DNA from 3 places in the Paenibacillus rhizoplanae genome. Region 3 is predicted to be linked to each of the others. Evidence: riboswitches for the same ligand, from Rfam matches in the RefSeq annotation. Region 3 holds a riboswitch; each other region holds the start of a gene.

What was found. Region 3 has a riboswitch for cyclic di-AMP ahead of ACFSX3_RS01185 (3D domain-containing protein). Riboswitches for the same ligand answer to the same signal wherever they lie in the genome.
Region 1: another riboswitch for cyclic di-AMP. It lies ahead of ACFSX3_RS00445 (alpha/beta fold hydrolase); the one in region 3 lies ahead of ACFSX3_RS01185 (3D domain-containing protein).
Region 2: another riboswitch for cyclic di-AMP. It lies ahead of ACFSX3_RS00330 (C40 family peptidase); the one in region 3 lies ahead of ACFSX3_RS01185 (3D domain-containing protein).

What each region holds. Positions count from the first base shown of each region.
Region 1 covers NZ_JBHUKY010000003.1:15,586-21,003, reverse strand. Annotated here, with positions in the region: gene ACFSX3_RS00465 (ATP-binding cassette domain-containing protein) at 1-326, opposite strand, end outside; gene ACFSX3_RS00460 (hypothetical protein) at 329-457, opposite strand; partial or broken gene ACFSX3_RS00455 (helix-turn-helix domain-containing protein) at 731-976, shown strand; gene ACFSX3_RS00450 (TrkH family potassium uptake protein) at 1,098-2,456, opposite strand; gene ACFSX3_RS00445 (alpha/beta fold hydrolase) at 2,483-3,298, opposite strand; cyclic di-AMP (ydaO/yuaA leader) riboswitch at 3,306-3,439, opposite strand; gene mnhG (monovalent cation/H(+) antiporter subunit G) at 3,438-3,797, opposite strand; gene ACFSX3_RS00435 (Na(+)/H(+) antiporter subunit F1) at 3,787-4,080, opposite strand; gene ACFSX3_RS00430 (Na+/H+ antiporter subunit E) at 4,080-4,562, opposite strand; gene ACFSX3_RS00425 (Na+/H+ antiporter subunit D) at 4,568-5,418, opposite strand, start outside.
Region 2 covers NZ_JBHUKY010000002.1:15,650-21,067, reverse strand. Annotated here, with positions in the region: gene ACFSX3_RS00345 (M1 family aminopeptidase) at 1-1,212, shown strand, start outside; gene ACFSX3_RS00340 (hypothetical protein) at 1,222-2,055, shown strand; cyclic di-AMP (ydaO/yuaA leader) riboswitch at 2,271-2,409, shown strand; gene ACFSX3_RS00335 (C40 family peptidase) at 2,467-2,895, shown strand; cyclic di-AMP (ydaO/yuaA leader) riboswitch at 3,293-3,436, shown strand; gene ACFSX3_RS00330 (C40 family peptidase) at 3,441-3,932, shown strand; gene ACFSX3_RS00325 (GNAT family N-acetyltransferase) at 4,107-4,592, shown strand; gene ACFSX3_RS00320 (c-type cytochrome) at 4,720-5,076, shown strand; gene ACFSX3_RS00315 (4a-hydroxytetrahydrobiopterin dehydratase) at 5,205-5,418, opposite strand, start outside.
Region 3 covers NZ_JBHUKY010000004.1:44,769-50,186, reverse strand. Annotated here, with positions in the region: gene ACFSX3_RS01190 (TatD family hydrolase) at 1-716, shown strand, start outside; cyclic di-AMP (ydaO/yuaA leader) riboswitch at 915-1,142, shown strand; gene ACFSX3_RS01185 (3D domain-containing protein) at 1,429-2,589, shown strand; gene rnmV (ribonuclease M5) at 2,751-3,302, shown strand; gene rsmA (16S rRNA (adenine(1518)-N(6)/adenine(1519)-N(6))-dimethyltransferase RsmA) at 3,299-4,183, shown strand; gene yabG (sporulation peptidase YabG) at 4,258-5,166, shown strand.

The sequences.
Region 1 (5,418 bases), on a different contig from region 3:
TAACCACAGATCAGCTTGACTAACGTACTCTTTCCGCTACCGCTTCTCCCCGCAATTATAGTGATTCCAGGGGAGTCCAACTTGAAGCTAATATTAGATAAGGCTGTTTTTTCTTTATAGACGTAGGAGACCTTGTCACAGGATAGTGTTCCTTCCCGGCCCTGAAGCTCCGCATATTCTCCTTCCGCCTCACTCTCTTCATACAACTCTGTGATCCGGGATAGCACTCCTCCGAGACGTCTTGCACTCGACACCATCCCCGGCAACAGGGATAGCGGACGGACCAGATAACTCAGGAGCTGAAGAAAGCTAACTAATTCGCCCACATTCATCTGCTGCTTCTGCGTGAAGTACCCGCCGCTGCTTTATCTTTCGAGGCGTTATAGGGATGGCCGATCAACCGGCCGAATCCATCCACACGCAGATCACGGGCAATCAGCAGACTCGACTGGTTCACGGTATTTTGATTCCAACATTAGATATGGCTTACAAAAGCTAATAAGAACCTTCATTCCCTATCTCCTTCATGCATTTCCCAAAATATAACTATATTTCGGTAAATCTACAACCTGTTGGATTATAGGGAAAGGTTCAAGGGAAAAAACAAACCCGATATGTTTAGGGGATGGATAAGCGTTCATTACTATTTTTCACCCGATTAGGCAGTTCTCAATATTACGAGTAGTATAAAATGCCTCCTTACTCTCCGACTATCTTAATATAGAATCAAGGATATTCATTTAGTGATATTGTAAAGCACTTAGTTGAGTTCCAAAGCGATGTAATTAGTGAAAAAACTAAACGGGGACTCTTTGAGGCGAAGCAAAAAGGGAATATTCCTGGAAGACCTAGAAAAGCAGATGAAAACGTTGAGAAGGCCATCCTCATGTATCAGTCTAAAAACTATACACTTGATGAGATTAAAGAACAAACAGGAATCAGCAAATCGACTTTGTACAGGTATTTAGAGAATTAATAATTTTTGTGATGTAAACAAAAAGGCTCCTGCCAGAGAATATTCATCACTGGCAGGAGCCTTTTAAAACATATTCCACTCTACTTTGCTGTTTCAGTTTTCAATATCTGTTCAGTAAACTTTAGCCAATAAGCAGCTTATCTTCCGGATACCGATATTTTTGCTTCACATTTTTTTGTGCCAGTGCTAAAGCTAAAGTCAAGGGCCCTAGTCTCCCTATGTACATTGTAATTATGATGATGCATTTTCCCAGTGGCGAAAGCTCTGGCGTTACTCCCATAGACATTCCTACGGTTCCAAATGCAGAGGTTGCTTCAAAGAGAAGCGCCAGGAAGTCTTTAGGATGAGCATATTCTGTAATGGATAGAAGAAAGGTGGCTGTAAGAACTACACCCAGGGATATGGTCATTACTGCCAGTGCCCTGAATATGATATCCTGAGAGATGCGTTTTTTAAGCAGTTGCACATCTGTCTTCCCCTTAATCGTTGAGACGATACTTAACATGAGTACAGCAAAAGTGGTCGTTTTTATACCTCCTCCAGTCGATCCGGACGAAGCCCCTACAAACATCAGGAAAATCATGAAAAATTGTGAAGCCGGGAGCATTGCTCCAATATCGATGGAATTAAAGCCGGCTGTCCGGGTAACAACACCCTGAAAATATGCCGCCCAAGTTCTTTCACTCCATGAGAGAGTACTGAATGTTTTCGTGTTAAAGAGTTCAATCGCAAAAATCACCAAAAACCCTGCCATACAAAGGAGCCCAGAGGTAATTAAAACTATTTTTGTATGAAAGGAGAGAGCTCTCCATCTTCTTTTCCGGTACAGATCCAGAATCACCGTGAATCCAATCCCGCCGATGATAAACAAAAAAGAGATAACAATATTAACTAACGGGTCACCCACATAGCGGCTCAGACTGTCTGGCCATAATCCAAATCCGGCGTTATTGAAGGCAGACACTGAATGGAATATTCCATAATAAATGGACCTTGTTGTTCCTAGTTCATGGGCCCATCGAAGGGCCAACACTATAGCTCCAGTTGTCTCCACGATAAATGAAATGAGAAAGATATTGAGTGATAACCGCACGACTCCTTGTGTTGTTACAGAATTAGATGATTGCTGGATAAGCAGACGTTCTTTTAGTCCAATCTTTTTCCCCATGATCACGGCAATCAAAACACTGAATGTCATAAATCCCAATCCGCCAATTTGAATCAGAAGTAAGATGATCATCTGTCCAAAATGAGAAAAGTCGGTACCGGTATCAAGTACAACGAGTCCCGTTACACATACGGCTGAAGTCGAAGTAAACAGTGCTGCCAGCCATCCTATACTAAGTCCGCTGGACGAAGATATCGGCAAGGCCAGCAGCACTGTACCAAGAAGTATAGGGACTGCAAAACCGAGTAAAATGATTCTGGATGAGGTCAGTTTGAGTTTTGTGATGAAGGATGAGATTTTGTTAAAGAACATATCATTGGCTCCCATTATAATTCAAGTTAGTTGCCAGCTGCCGCCCGCTGAAAACTATGCTGTTCCCTAAGATAATCCAGTAATATACGGTTGAAGAGCTGGGGTTGACACAGATGAGTCGGATACATCGCATCCTCAAGGATCGCCAGACGGGCAGACGGATACTTGCCGGCTGTTCTTATCACCTGCTCCAGCGCCCATTCATTCTGATTCCCGGATACAACAAGAACAGGAATCTGCAGCCGTAATGCGAACCCGTAGCTGTCCGTTTGTCTAAGTGCCAGCCGCTGCTTAATTAATTCCGTTGTCCGTTCATGCACAAGCTCTTTCCTGAGAATATGATAAGCCGAGAGCCATTTATTGTAGGTGATGCGCAAGGAACGGATGAACATTTCGGCAGGAAGATAATGAGCCGCCCATGCGCAGACCTCAAAGATTCCTTTCATTTTACTGCCTCTCGCCGTGTAATCCTCCTGAAAATAACTGTCCACCAATACCATATTCATTACCCGTTCAGGGTACAGATAGGCGAATTTCTGGGCGAGCACAGCACCACTGGAACAAGCTACGATAACAGCCTTCTCTACAGATAAAGCATCCAATAACAGCTTCAAATCTTCACATTGTGTGTCTACGATCCGGCTGATCTCCACATCCATTTTACCCGATTGTCCGTTCCCTCTCAAATCGAATACGATCACTTTGACACGCTTGCTGAAATAATCCGCTTGCGGCTCAAACAGATGATGAGAGGTCGAATAATCATGAATAAAAACAATGGGCAGACCGCTGCCCGACATCTCATAATACAGCGATGTTCCATTCAATTCAATATACGGCATATATAGTGCATCCTCTCATGAACGCTTGCGGGGTTAGCTGCCGGATTCGGGCCTGAAAGTAGCCCTACTCGTTTTTTCCGAGATTCACCCCATGTAACCTGGTTCCCCCGCTTCCTATAAGGAATTCAGCGATTAACTATTATTTCACAGACGTTTCCTTACTTTCTTCCTTCAGTGACTTCAGGTCATCCTGAACGCTTCCCTTCCATAGGGGCACTCCGGAACGGTAGGCAGCCCGGCCATTTAAATGACCTGCTACCGGTGAAGTGATGAATACAAATACAATCGCCAGCAGAAGCTTGACGTTAACCGTTCCGTCTTTGAACCAAAAGTACAGGAAGCCTCCTGTCAGCAAACAGAGTACCCCGAAGGTTGCACTTTTGGTAGCAGCATGTGAACGCAGATACACATCGGGCAGCCGTACTAAGCCGAAGGCACTTAAGCCGCAGAAGACTGCGCCCATTACCACAAGAATAGAGCTAATCAGTTCACCTGTCATTGGGGTTCCCTCCATCCTCTATAACGGCTCCCCGTTCAATATATCTGGCCAGTGCCGTAGTACCAATAAACGTCAGAATCCCGATAACCAGGATGACTTCTATAAAATCCTGGGTATCCAGCAGCATACTAAAGACGGTTATCATAGCAAGTACATGAATGCCTATCGAATCGAGTGCGGCAACCCTGTCGGAGCGGGTTGGCCCTTTCAGGAGACGGAACAGGCAGGCCAGCATCGCCAGAGCCAGAATGATCATGGCCACGGTTAGCATAACTGGGATCATTAACGGGTCACCTCCCTAATCGCTCGTTCGAAAGTGCCTCTAATCTGCGTGACCAGCAGCTCTGCATCTTTAATATCAATTGCATGAATGTACAGCGTCTTGCCATCCTTGGAAACATCCAGGGTCAGGGTTCCCGGTGTCAGACAAATCAGGCACGAGAGCAGTGTAACTTCCCAGGGCGTGGTCAAAGCAGTCTCATAAGCAAAGATACCGGGACGTATAGCCAGTTTTGGACGGATAATATGACCTATGACCACGAAATTCGAAACCGTAAGTTCACGGGCAAAGATCAGCAGGAGCTTAAGTACAGCCCATATACGTATGAGATAGAATGGCCGGGACTGGGACCTGGATTTCCTAAATAACAGTAAAAGCCCGATGCCCAGCAGATAACCTACAACGAAGGTTGAACCGGAGTTATTATTATTTATCGCCATCCACAGAAAGGCAATCAACAGATTAAACAGGAATTGTAAGGCCATCTCCTCTACTCCTTCATTATGGCTTCTATATATAGCGCAGGTGAAGCCAGAACGTCACCAGCCTGCGATACATAAGTATACACAACCTCCGCCCCGATCCCCATTGCAATCACAAGCAGCAGCAAGCCGGCAGCCACAGCCGAAGCAGCCTTCAAGCTCACCTTAGGCTGCTCTTCCTTGGGTTCATTTCCCCAGAATGCCAGCCGGAACACCTTCATCAGGGAGAACAGCACCATAAAACTTGACCCCAGACCAATTAGAGACAACGTAAGCATCCCCTCTGACAACGCTCCGCGGAGGATCATAATTTTGCCGGCAAAACCGCTAAGCGGCGGAATCCCCACCAGGGCGAGTGCCAGAATGAAAAACATCCAGCCGAGAAGCGGATACTTTCTGATCATCCCGCCCATACTTCCAAGCCGGTCCGTTCCGGCTGCGGATATAATCATCCCGCCCAGAATAAACATAAGTCCCTTGGCCAGCATATCGTGCAACAGATAGAAGACTGCCCCATTCATTGAATCTGCAGTCCCTGCAGCGATTCCAAAGGCTACAAATCCAACGCTGATAATGATGTTATAATTCAGAATCCGCGGGATATCCTTATAAGCCACTGCCCCCAGGCTGCCCAGGATCATGGTAGCAGCAGCCATCCAGGCGATCCAGTCATGGGTGAAGCCGGGATCGTTCACGAACAGCAACGTGAAGGTGCGGATGATTGCATAGAGTCCTACTTTGGTCAGCAGGGCACCGAACAACGCTCTGACAGCCGCCGGAGGTGCACTGTAGGACCCTGGAAGCCAGAAGAACAGGAACAGCCCGGCCTTCAGGGAGAATACAATCAAGAACAAAATAG
Region 2 (5,418 bases), on a different contig from region 3:
CCCCCCGAGTATAAGGTCGCCGCAACCGGGTTTCCAGTGAGGGACGCCAAGGTTGTAAAAGGACGTAAGATCTATCAGTTCTATGCAGATGACGTCCACGACTTCGCCTGGGCGGCATCGCCTGAGTTCGTGGTTGCCGAGAAGGCCTTCTCCGCGCCGCAGGTGCCCGGGGTGAAGATTAAGCTCTATCTGGACCCGCTGCACAAACATCTCCAGGAGCGCTATTTCCAGGCCGCTGAGGCTGCCCTGACGGCATTCAGCAAATGGTACGGCCCTTACCCGTACTCCACCTTATCCATTGTTGTCCCGCCGGAGTCAGGCAATGGAGCCGGGGGAATGGAGTATCCGACGCTAATTACCGCCTTCGGCGCCACGGACACTTCACCGGACACTTCCCTTGAGCGCACAATCATCCACGAGATCGGGCACCAATATTTCTACGGTCTGGTGGCCAGCAATGAATTCGAAGAAGCCTGGCTCGATGAGAGCTTCACCTCGTATGCTGAAGACCGGCTGATGGAACAGGAATACGGCGTTGCCTCAAGCCTCCCGCTGCAGTCCAGCCTGGTCTCCTCCTCACAGCCGCTTAAGCTGGAGACCTGGAAATACAGCGGCGATGATGCCTACACGCGCAATGTGTATATCCGGGGCAAGCTGGTGCTGAAGGATATCGAGCGAATAGCAGGAACCAAGAATATGGACGCCATCCTCGACGCCTATGCCCGCAAATACCGCTTCAAGCATCCGTCCACTGCCGACTTCCAGAAGGTTGTGGAGAAAGTGACCAAGCAATCCTGGCAGACTTATTTTGAGCGGTATGTCTACGGTGGGGGTGCACCCGATTTCGCAGTTGATGATATCAGGCTCACGGTCAATCGAGATGGCAGCGACGGCGGGGGGAGCCGCTATAACGCTGTAGTCGATGTAAGCAATAAGGGCAGCCTGTACCCTGATGTTCCCGTGAAATTCACCTTCGCAGACGGGTACACCGTGCAGCAATACTGGAACGGCGAGGGTCAGGCTACCTCCTTTGAGTTAGCGTATAAAGCGCCGCTGGTCTCCGCAGAGATCGATCCGGGACATTCCATTCTGCTGGAGAGCAGGCATCTTAATAATTTCAGAATGGCGGAGCTTGAGCCGCGCACACTCTCCCGCTGGACGCTTAGCGCATCTACTCTGCTTGAAACCCTGCTCGGAACTCTTGTCTGGTGAGGTGAAGGAATGGTGAAAAGTTCAATAACCCGCGGTTGGATCAGCATGAAAGAGCAGTTCTATATATTGATTCTGCTATTTATCTACCGGCTGTTCTGGGGATATTTCCTGTACAAATTTATTAAAAGCGCGGTTGTTCCCGTCCTGCTGCGCTATCCGGATGCGAATGCCGGCGGCAGCGGGATAGGCAGACTGCTGTATTATATCGAAGGGCAGACTGCCCTGCGCACCGACCCCGCCGTCCAGCACTGGCTGTGGCTGCTGCTGGCGCTGACGGTGCTCCGGCTGCTGCTGACCCCCTTTATCCGCGCAGGGCTGCTGCATGAGCTTCACCAGGAACGCGCCGGGGCGCGGGGACTGTTCTTTTTTCCCGGAATGAAAAAGTATGGGCTGCCTGTACTGCTGTTCAGTCTCGCAGAATGGGCGCTAACCCTCCTGCCGCTCTACTGGCTGCTTCCGCGTATGTACCGTCATCTGCTCAGCGGTGTTCTCGATGTCCCGCTCCTGCTGAAGCTGGTGCCTTATGTGCTGGGCTGGCTGCTCTATCTCTTCCTTGTCCGCAAGCTTCTGCTCTATATGCAATTCGGCTATACCGCCGGTACCGGCATGTTCTCTTCGATGCTGATCTGCCTGAAGGTGCTGCTGCCTTCCATTGGGATATCCATCATACTGGGGGCGGGAAGCCTAGCGGTGCTCCTCCTCTGCAGTGCTTCTGCGCTGCTGTACCCGGGGCTGCCGGCCCTTATGCTCCGCCAGGCAGCTCCGCTGCCCTCCACGCTGTTCAATATGTGGGGAATCGCTGCCCAGTACCACCTCTGGTCCAGTAAATCATTTCCACAATAATAAGCTGTCAAAACGGCATACTAAAAAGAGTCACAGCCCCTCAAAGCAGGGAGCAGGACTCTTTTTTTCTTGAAGCGAAGGACAAAAGCATTTGCAAAACGGTAAAACCTCTGATACAATGATGCCTGTACTACTAGTAACAAAGTTGTAATCTTTCAAACAGAATTTACCGTAACCAATGAAAATTAACTAATTGCCGATAAGTCACTGTTCTGGTGCACATAACGCCGAATTCCCTGCACCGGGAAGTGGGGGAACCATATTTTGGGTGAATTGATCTCGCTTTAGAGGGGTCATAGGGGAACCTTCTACCGAATCCTTAAGCTAACCTCGCAGGCCCTGGAAGGAGTACATCTTTTGATTATTCAGAACTTCAAGAAAAAATGCACCGCAGCAGCGCTGGGTCTTGTGATGGTATTCACACTCGGAGCAGGCAGTGCCTTCGCAGATTCCAAGATGGATACTGTGATTTCAAAAACCATTGGAACGTCATATAAAACCGGGGGCACTAACACCAACGGCTTCGATTGTTCCGGATTCACCAAGTACGTATTCAAGAATGTTGGGCTTACCTTGCCCCGTACCTCCAAAGCACAATACAAAGTAGGAACCACTGTATCCAAGAGCAATTTGCGTTCAGGTGATCTCGTGTTCTTCAATACCCTGGGCAATGGAGTATCCCATGTCGGTATTTATGTTGGAAACGGGAAGTTTGCACAGTCCTCGAGTTCACGTGGTGTAACCATCAGTTCGATGAGCCAGTCCTACTGGGCCAACCGCTACGTTGGTGCCAAACGAGTAATGAGCACAACAGCCTACCAAGCTGTCGCTTACGATTGAACCTTAGAACCCTTGAAGCATACCCCGAATATTTCTGCCTCTAACAACTAAATGTAACTTATACGAGCCCGGGATGATTATTGCCGTAATCATTTCCGGGTTTTTCCTTTTCCTTATTCTACCTTTTACACCGAATCCGCAGCCTTGAAACAGCATTTTCCTGCAAAAACAAAGAAAAAAATCATATAAAATAGCCCCGGCGCATAGATATGAGTCTTTCGGAAGGTCTATAACTCTAAAAAACAGCAAAAAAGATGCATTAATATGTTATAAGTGATTGCCAAGCGACTTAGTCTTTGCTACAATTATCGCAGTGAGCTTTTAGTAACATTTTTGTAATTATTGAATCGCTTTTAATATAGGTTTTGTCATGTATTGAATGAACAGCTAATCCTAATCAACAGTTATGCCGAGTTCCCTAATGAGTTTAGGGAAACGGGGGAACCACTTTGGGTGAATTGACCTCCTATTCTAAGAGGGGTCATAGGGGACCTTCAACCGAACCCTTAAGCTAACCTCGTAGGCATTGGAAGGGGTACTTACTTTTGAAGAAGAAGCTAGCAGCCGCAGTACTAAGCTTGTCCATTATCTTCACCATCGGAGCAGGAAGCGCTTTCGCGGATTCCAAAATGGATAAAGTGATCGACAAAACCATCGGAACCAAATACGTGTCCGGCGGTACATCGACTAACGGGTTTGATTGCTCCGGATTTACAATGTTTGTTTTTGATAAGATCGGCATTAACCTGCCCCATCAATCCGGCTCCCAGTATCAGATGGGTTCTGCCGTGTCCCGCGACGAGATGAGACCAGGCGATCTTGTATTCTTTAATACAAACGGTAAAGGCGTGTCCCATGTCGGTATTTATGTCGGTGACGGCGATTTCGCTCATGCCTCTTCCTCACGTGGTGTAACCATCAGTTCGCTGAATGACAGCTATTACGTCAACCGCTACGTTGGCGCCAAACGGATCATGAGTACAGATGCCTACAAGACTGTAGCTTCGGATTCCCAAGACAACGACGATGTACAATAAACCTTTGTAACCTACGCTCTTTTCCGAGATTTTTGCCGAAATCTTGGAGAAGGGCTTTTTTTGTCTATAAAATTACTTACCCTGCTCTATATTTGTAAAACACCCATTCCGCCTTTTCATAAAATATATATAATATAGTAAAAAGCATTGTCCCGGAAAGGAGGCCGCCCGCTTATGATTAGCTCCCCGCTAACCTTTTATGTTGTACCTATGGAACCGCAGCATGCCGCTGAGATCTGTGAGTGGAGCTACAAACCTCCGTATAATATTTACGGGTGGATGTCCTGGGAGCAGATGCAGGCGCTGGGCGTAGAGTTCGGAGACCCGCAGCTGCGAAGTAGGCAATATGTATCTGTAGTGAACGGACAGGGGGATCTGTGCGGCTTCGCCCAGCTCTTTCCGATGGAGGGGGTAGTCCGGCTTGGTGTCGGAATGCGGCCCGATCTGTGCGGTCATGGAATGGGGCATCTGTTCATGAAGGCTATTGTGCAGGCAGCACGGGCCCGTTACCCGGAGCGCGAGATCGATCTGGAGGTGCTGACCTGGAATCAGCGCGCCATCCGCGCCTACCAGAAATGCGGTTTCACCATAACGGATACCTATGAACGCCGCACTCCGACCGGCAATAAGCCTTTTTACTGCATGGTCTATGAGGAATAACACCGGGGACGGAGGTATTTTCAAAAAAATGGATCATATGTGTTCATTTTTTTGACACAAATACTATGATAACACTTCACCATCCGCTATAATGGAGACAGCAGCTTACATGGAGGGACGGATGCAGATGCAGAAATGGATCATGAGCGGTTTGTTTTTTGCCGCCTGTGCCTTTGCAGTAATCTTAATGTTTACCTTGCCCGGCAAATCCCAGGTGGCAGAACAGAACAAACCGACCATGCCGGAGGTTGTGCTTGATGCTGCGAGCGCAGAGGCGACAGTGAAGGCCAACTGTATCTCCTGCCACGGTGACCAGCTTCAGGGCGGTGCAGGACCTAGCCTGCAACAGGAGGGTGCATCGCATGACGCGCCGCAGATCTACAGCATAGTCACCAAGGGACGCGGCCAGATGCCTTCCTTCAAAGACAGGCTGGCCCCTGAAGAGATTGCGAATGTAGCCTTATGGCTGGCCGAGAAGAAATAATCCGCAACCTGTACTCACCACGCTCTTCATTCCTATGCATAATGCCCGTGACAAGGATATCGAATAATCCTTGCACGGGCATTTCTATTGATCAGGTATTCCTGTCGTCTTCATAAGGGCCTTGTCCTCTAGCGGTTCTTCTCAAACGCCTCATTAAATTCACGAGCCTGGCGGAGATCGAGCTTCTCTACATCTGCAGCCATCCGCAGCACAACGGTCTTGTAATCAATGGTGATATGCGGGTGATGGTCAAAGGCCTCCGAAATGGCAGCCACCTCATCCACAAAAGCAATTCCCTTCATATATTCATTGAACATATATTTGCGTACCAGCCTATCCCTC
Region 3 (5,418 bases):
GCGAAGAGGTCATTGCCAGAGCACTGGAATCCGGAGTCAGCAAAATGATCAACATCGGCTTTAACCGGGAAACGATACCGACCACCATGCAGCTTGCCGAGAAATATGATTATATTTATGCAGCCGTAGGCTGGCATCCCCAGGATGCGATCAGTATGAAGGACGGAGACCTGGAGTGGATCGCCTCCCTGTGTGCTCATCCCAAGGTGGTCGCCATCGGTGAGATCGGGCTTGATTATTACTGGGACACCTCCCCTAAGGAAGTGCAGCATGAAGTATTCCGCAAGCAGATCGGGCTTGCCCGTGAGCTGAAGATGCCAATTAGTATTCATAACCGTGATGCTCATGAAGATGTCATCCGTATTCTCCGTGAGGAAAAGGCGGGCGAGGTTGGCGGCGTTATGCATTCCTTCTCCGGCAGCTGGGAAAGTGCCAAGATGTGTCTTGATTTGGGCTTCCATCTTTCTTTTGGAGGACCGATTACGTTCAAGAATGCCAGGGTACCCAAAGAGGTGCTTGCCCAGACTCCGCTGGACCGGCTTCTCATCGAAACAGACTCCCCATATCTGACTCCGCACCCGTTCCGGGGCAAGCGAAATGAGACCGCTCATGTGAGGCTGGTAGCGGAGGCAGCTGCGGCAATAAAAGGGATTGAATTACAGGAATTGGCGGAAATTACGTATGCGAACGCACTGGAACGATTTGGTATACTCTGAAAATGAGAGTAAAAGTGATGAAAAATGAAGTATAGCGGATATATTAAACTTTTATGACCGAAAAACGGCCGATTATTACAATATTTTAATCATTTTTTTACGTAAACGTGGTTGAATCGTCCTTTACAACATGTATCAAAACAGGATATCATCTTTTCAGTGCAGTGAGCTGTTGTAACTGTGACAGTCACTTTTTCATGGATCGTCTCGCTGAGTCTCCGGATGGAGAACGGGGGAACCAATAATGCTCTGCCGCATGAACGTATGAGAGTACAACACAGAATTGCCGCAGACTTTATTTGATTTCTTTACGTGGTCTTTGGGGTGAATTTGAGGGCAACCGCCGTGAGCGGGTGACCTGAGATAGGGCGTCTCTCTTATGCCCGAACCCGACAGCTAACCCCGTAAGCGCAAGTAAGAGAGGAAACCTCGTGCATAAGCATTCCCGCGTTTTTGACACCGGAGAAGCCACGAAAGAGTCCTCCATGAACTCTTTTTAGGCTTTTTTTGTTTTGAATAACGCGGATGCTCCCGGCATACTGTTGTATAACAGATATCCGGAGTAACTATGCCGAGCAGGCGATCCATGAGCAGGAAACGCTGAAGCAATGCGGGCGTATCCTGTTGCAATCTCAAACCTAGTTTCGTCAGAAGTGATACAGTCACCTTGATATAACTTAGACGACGGGGCTATGTAAGGAGGATGGAGAGAGTGGGCGTATTCCAACCAGAGGTATCCCATGATTCGCAATCATCCAGCAGGTCTATCGCATTACGGTTGAAGCAAGTAAATCCCCGCGTAGTTTTACTTGCCGGTGTGGTATCGATTGTTATCGCACTGTTAATTCTGCTGTACGTACACGGTCAGAGCAAAAAGGAAATTACTCTAGTAATAGACGGACAGGTACAGACACTGGAGACGCGGGAAACGCTGTTCAGTGATGTGCTGGCTAAGGAACAGATTTCGCTGCAGGCGCATGATGAATTATCTATTGGCCTTAGTGATGAAATAAAAGACGGCGACCGTATCGTGATTAACACTGCGCAAAAGTTCGCTCTTACCGTAGACGGGAAGACCGAGACGTTATTTACGACCGAGGATACCATTGGTCAGGCCATTGGCAAACTGGGCCTCAGCCTGGAAGGCTTAGACAAGATTTACCCTTCGCTAGAAACCGCAGTATCTGCAGACATGGAAATCAAAATTGTCCGGATTAACAAGCATGTGGTTCAACGGACAACCAATTTGCCTTTCCGGGTAATCAAGACAGCAGACCCCTCTTTGACCAAGGGAACCGTAAGAGTTGCACAGGCAGGCAAGCCGGGCGTAATGATCCAGCACATCGAGAAGATTTATCAAGATGGCGAGCTGGCCACCATGCGCATGATCGGCAAAGAAGTACAGACGGTTACCAAGGACAAAGTCATTGCCATTGGTACCAAGCCGCTTCCTAAGCCCGCTCCTGTTGTTGCCAAAGTTTCCAAACCTGTAACAACCTCCAAGTCATCTAAAGCCAGTGCAAAGGCCAGCAATGTTACCAGTAAAGCTGGTGTGGATTTTGAGTACAAAAGAATGATTAAGAACGTATCCATGACCGCGTATTCCTCGCAAGAACCGGGTATTGGAACACGTACCGCCTCCGGCACACGCGTAACGGAAGGCCGCACTATAGCTGTAGATCCAAGTATTATACCAATCGGCTGGTGGGTGTACATTGAAGGATTAGGGTTTCGCCGAGCAGAGGATACCGGCGGTGCCATCAAAGGCAACAAGGTGGATGTCTATTACGATTCACTGAGCCATGCCCGTAATTTCGGACGTAAGTCGCGGACACTCTATGTGATCGGACCTGTGAAGCCGGAGCTGAACTAAACGTAAAGTCTTTTGCAAATTAACGGTTAATACGATATAGTGAGGGAAGCACTTACGAAATTTTAGAGAGCTGCCGCTCATCACTTATACATTCTTTAGCCAAAAAGAAGGGGAGCGAATCCTCTTCTTTTTGCGTTCTGGAGTAAGGAGTAACATTATTTATGATTAAAGAGCTGATTGTGGTTGAAGGGAAAAGCGATACCGTTGCTGTTAAGCGGGCGGTAGAGGCAGATACGATCGAAACCGGGGGCTCGGCAGTGGACCGCAAGGTCATTGCCAAGATCCAGCTTGCCATGCAGCGCCGGGGCGTAATCATTCTTACGGACCCGGATCATGCCGGGGAGCGGATCCGCAAAATTGTCGCGGCCAAGGTACCGGGGTGCAAGCATGCCTTCATCCCGGAGAAGGATGCAACCCGCAAAGGGGATATCGGGATAGAGAACGCTTCGCCTGAGGCCATCCGCCATGCGCTGGAGCATGTGCATACCTCCTTCGAGGGGGCGCCGGTCATCATCGGGCTGGATGAGCTCATGGCCGGAGGGCTAATGGTGCATCCCCGCGCCGCAGAGCGCAGAATGCAGCTGGGCAATCTGCTCGGTATCGGTTATTGCAATGGCAAGCAGCTGTACAAACGTCTGGCGATGTTCGGCATTACCCGCGAGGAGTTCGCGCAGGCCCTCGCCCAAATTGATCAGGGAGGCATTACTTCATGAGTGGTACCGAGAACATCTCGTCCCCAACAAGAACCAAAGCGATAATTCAGCGTTACAAATTTTCCTTCAAAAAAAGCCTGGGCCAGAACTTTCTGATCGATCAGAATATTCTGGACAAAATAGTGGATGCCGCCGGTCTGGACAGCACAGCCGGTGCGCTTGAGATTGGACCGGGGATCGGAGCCCTGACGGAAAGATTGGCGATGACGGCCGGGGCCGTCACTGCGGTGGAGATTGACCGCAGGCTGATTCCTATCCTCAGGGACGTCCTTTCGCCCTATCCCCATGTGAAGATCCGCAATGACGATGTGCTGAAGGTGAATTTGCAGGAGCTGTTCGCTGAGGATTTCGCCGGCAGGGACCGGGTTAGTGTCGTAGCTAACCTGCCGTATTATGTGACCACACCTATACTCATGAAGCTGCTGGAAGAGAAGCTGCCGCTGGATAATATCGTGGTGATGATTCAGAAGGAGGTTGCTGAGCGTATGGCAGCGTCTCCGGGCGGCAAGGAGTACGGCAGTCTGAGTATTGCCGTTCAGTATTACAGCGAGCCTGAGCTGGTCTGTATGGTGCCGCGTACCGTGTTCATCCCGCAGCCGAATGTGGAATCGGCTGTGATCCGGCTGAAGGTCAGAGAGCGTCCTCCGGTGGAGGTAGCGGACGAGAAGCATTTCTTTGGTGTGGTTCAGGCGTCCTTTACCCAGCGGCGCAAGACGATTGCTAATAATCTTAAGGCCCGCTTCTTCCCGGAAGAAGGGCGTGAGCGCCTGGAGGCGCTGCTCTCTGAGGCCGGTATTGAACCCTCACGGCGCGGCGAGACGCTTAGCATTGAAGAATATGCACGGCTCAGTGCGGTTCTTCTGGCCGCAGGCATCGCATAGAATACAGAAAACCCTCCCGGGGGATGAACCAACCGGGGCCTTTGCCCATAACATGGGGTAGAGGTGGTGTTGTGATGAATCTAGGAGACTTGGTCATTCGTAAATCCTATGGCGGCGATGTGACCTTCCGGGTAGACAATATATTGCAGAATAGAGCAGTCATTAAAGGCACGGAGTTCCGTTTGCTGGCGGATTCCCCGCTGGAGGATCTGGTTCAGGTGCCTCCTACACGGGTTACCGAGCGGGGACAGCGTGCGCAGATCAAGGCAACAGAATCCTTAACCTGGCTGCGTAAAGACCGGCAGGTGCAGAGCCAGCGAAGCGGAGAGAGCGTATCGGGGACCACGGGGACCTGGGGTCAATCTCCGAAGGAAGCGGCTTATTTTGAAGTGCCGGGCAAGGTCCTGCATTTGGATGGGGACGCGCTCTATCTGAAGAAGAGCCTGAGCCTCTACGAGCAGCTGCGCATACCGGCAGAGGGACATCATGTCCATGAATCCAAAATGGCGGAAACGCTGTTCCGGCTGCTGCCCCGTGTGCGTCCCGATATCGTTGTGATTACCGGTCATGATGGAGTACTTAAGCAACAACAGAATTATGATCTGTACAGTCTGAGCAGCTATAAGAACTCACAGAATTTTGTGGCAGCCATCCGGGTAGCCCGTGAATATGAGCGGAATTTCGATGCCTTGACGATCGTAGCCGGAGCCTGCCAGTCGCACTTCGAAGCCCTCCTGGGCAATGGTGCCAACTTCGCCAGCTCCCCGGGCAGAATACTCATTCATGCCCTGGACCCGGTGTATATCGCGGCCAAGGCCTCCTTCACTTCCATCCGTGATACGGTGAACTTAAGCGATGTTCTGAACCATACGATCAGCGGTAGCCAGGGGATGGGCGGAATAGAGACGCGAGGCAGCTTCCGTATCGGAATGCCCCAGCTGCAGAATCTGGCAACGCTGAAGGTAGCGCCTTCGATGCTGTAAGCGGGCAAGCGGTAATTGAATAGATGGAAGAACAGGGTAAGCACTATTTGTGCTTATCCTGTTTTTATTGGAGTAGGGGGACAGCTTCTGGCAGAAGGATGGGCTATGATGCTGCCCTCGCCGTTACCGCTAACAAGGTGCTAAAGACAGGACTTTCCCCGTCTAAAAAAATTCCGTTGACAACTTTTTTGTCTTCATCTATAATTATTTATTTAATTTGACAACGTCATAAGGAAGTTGTATAATGGACAA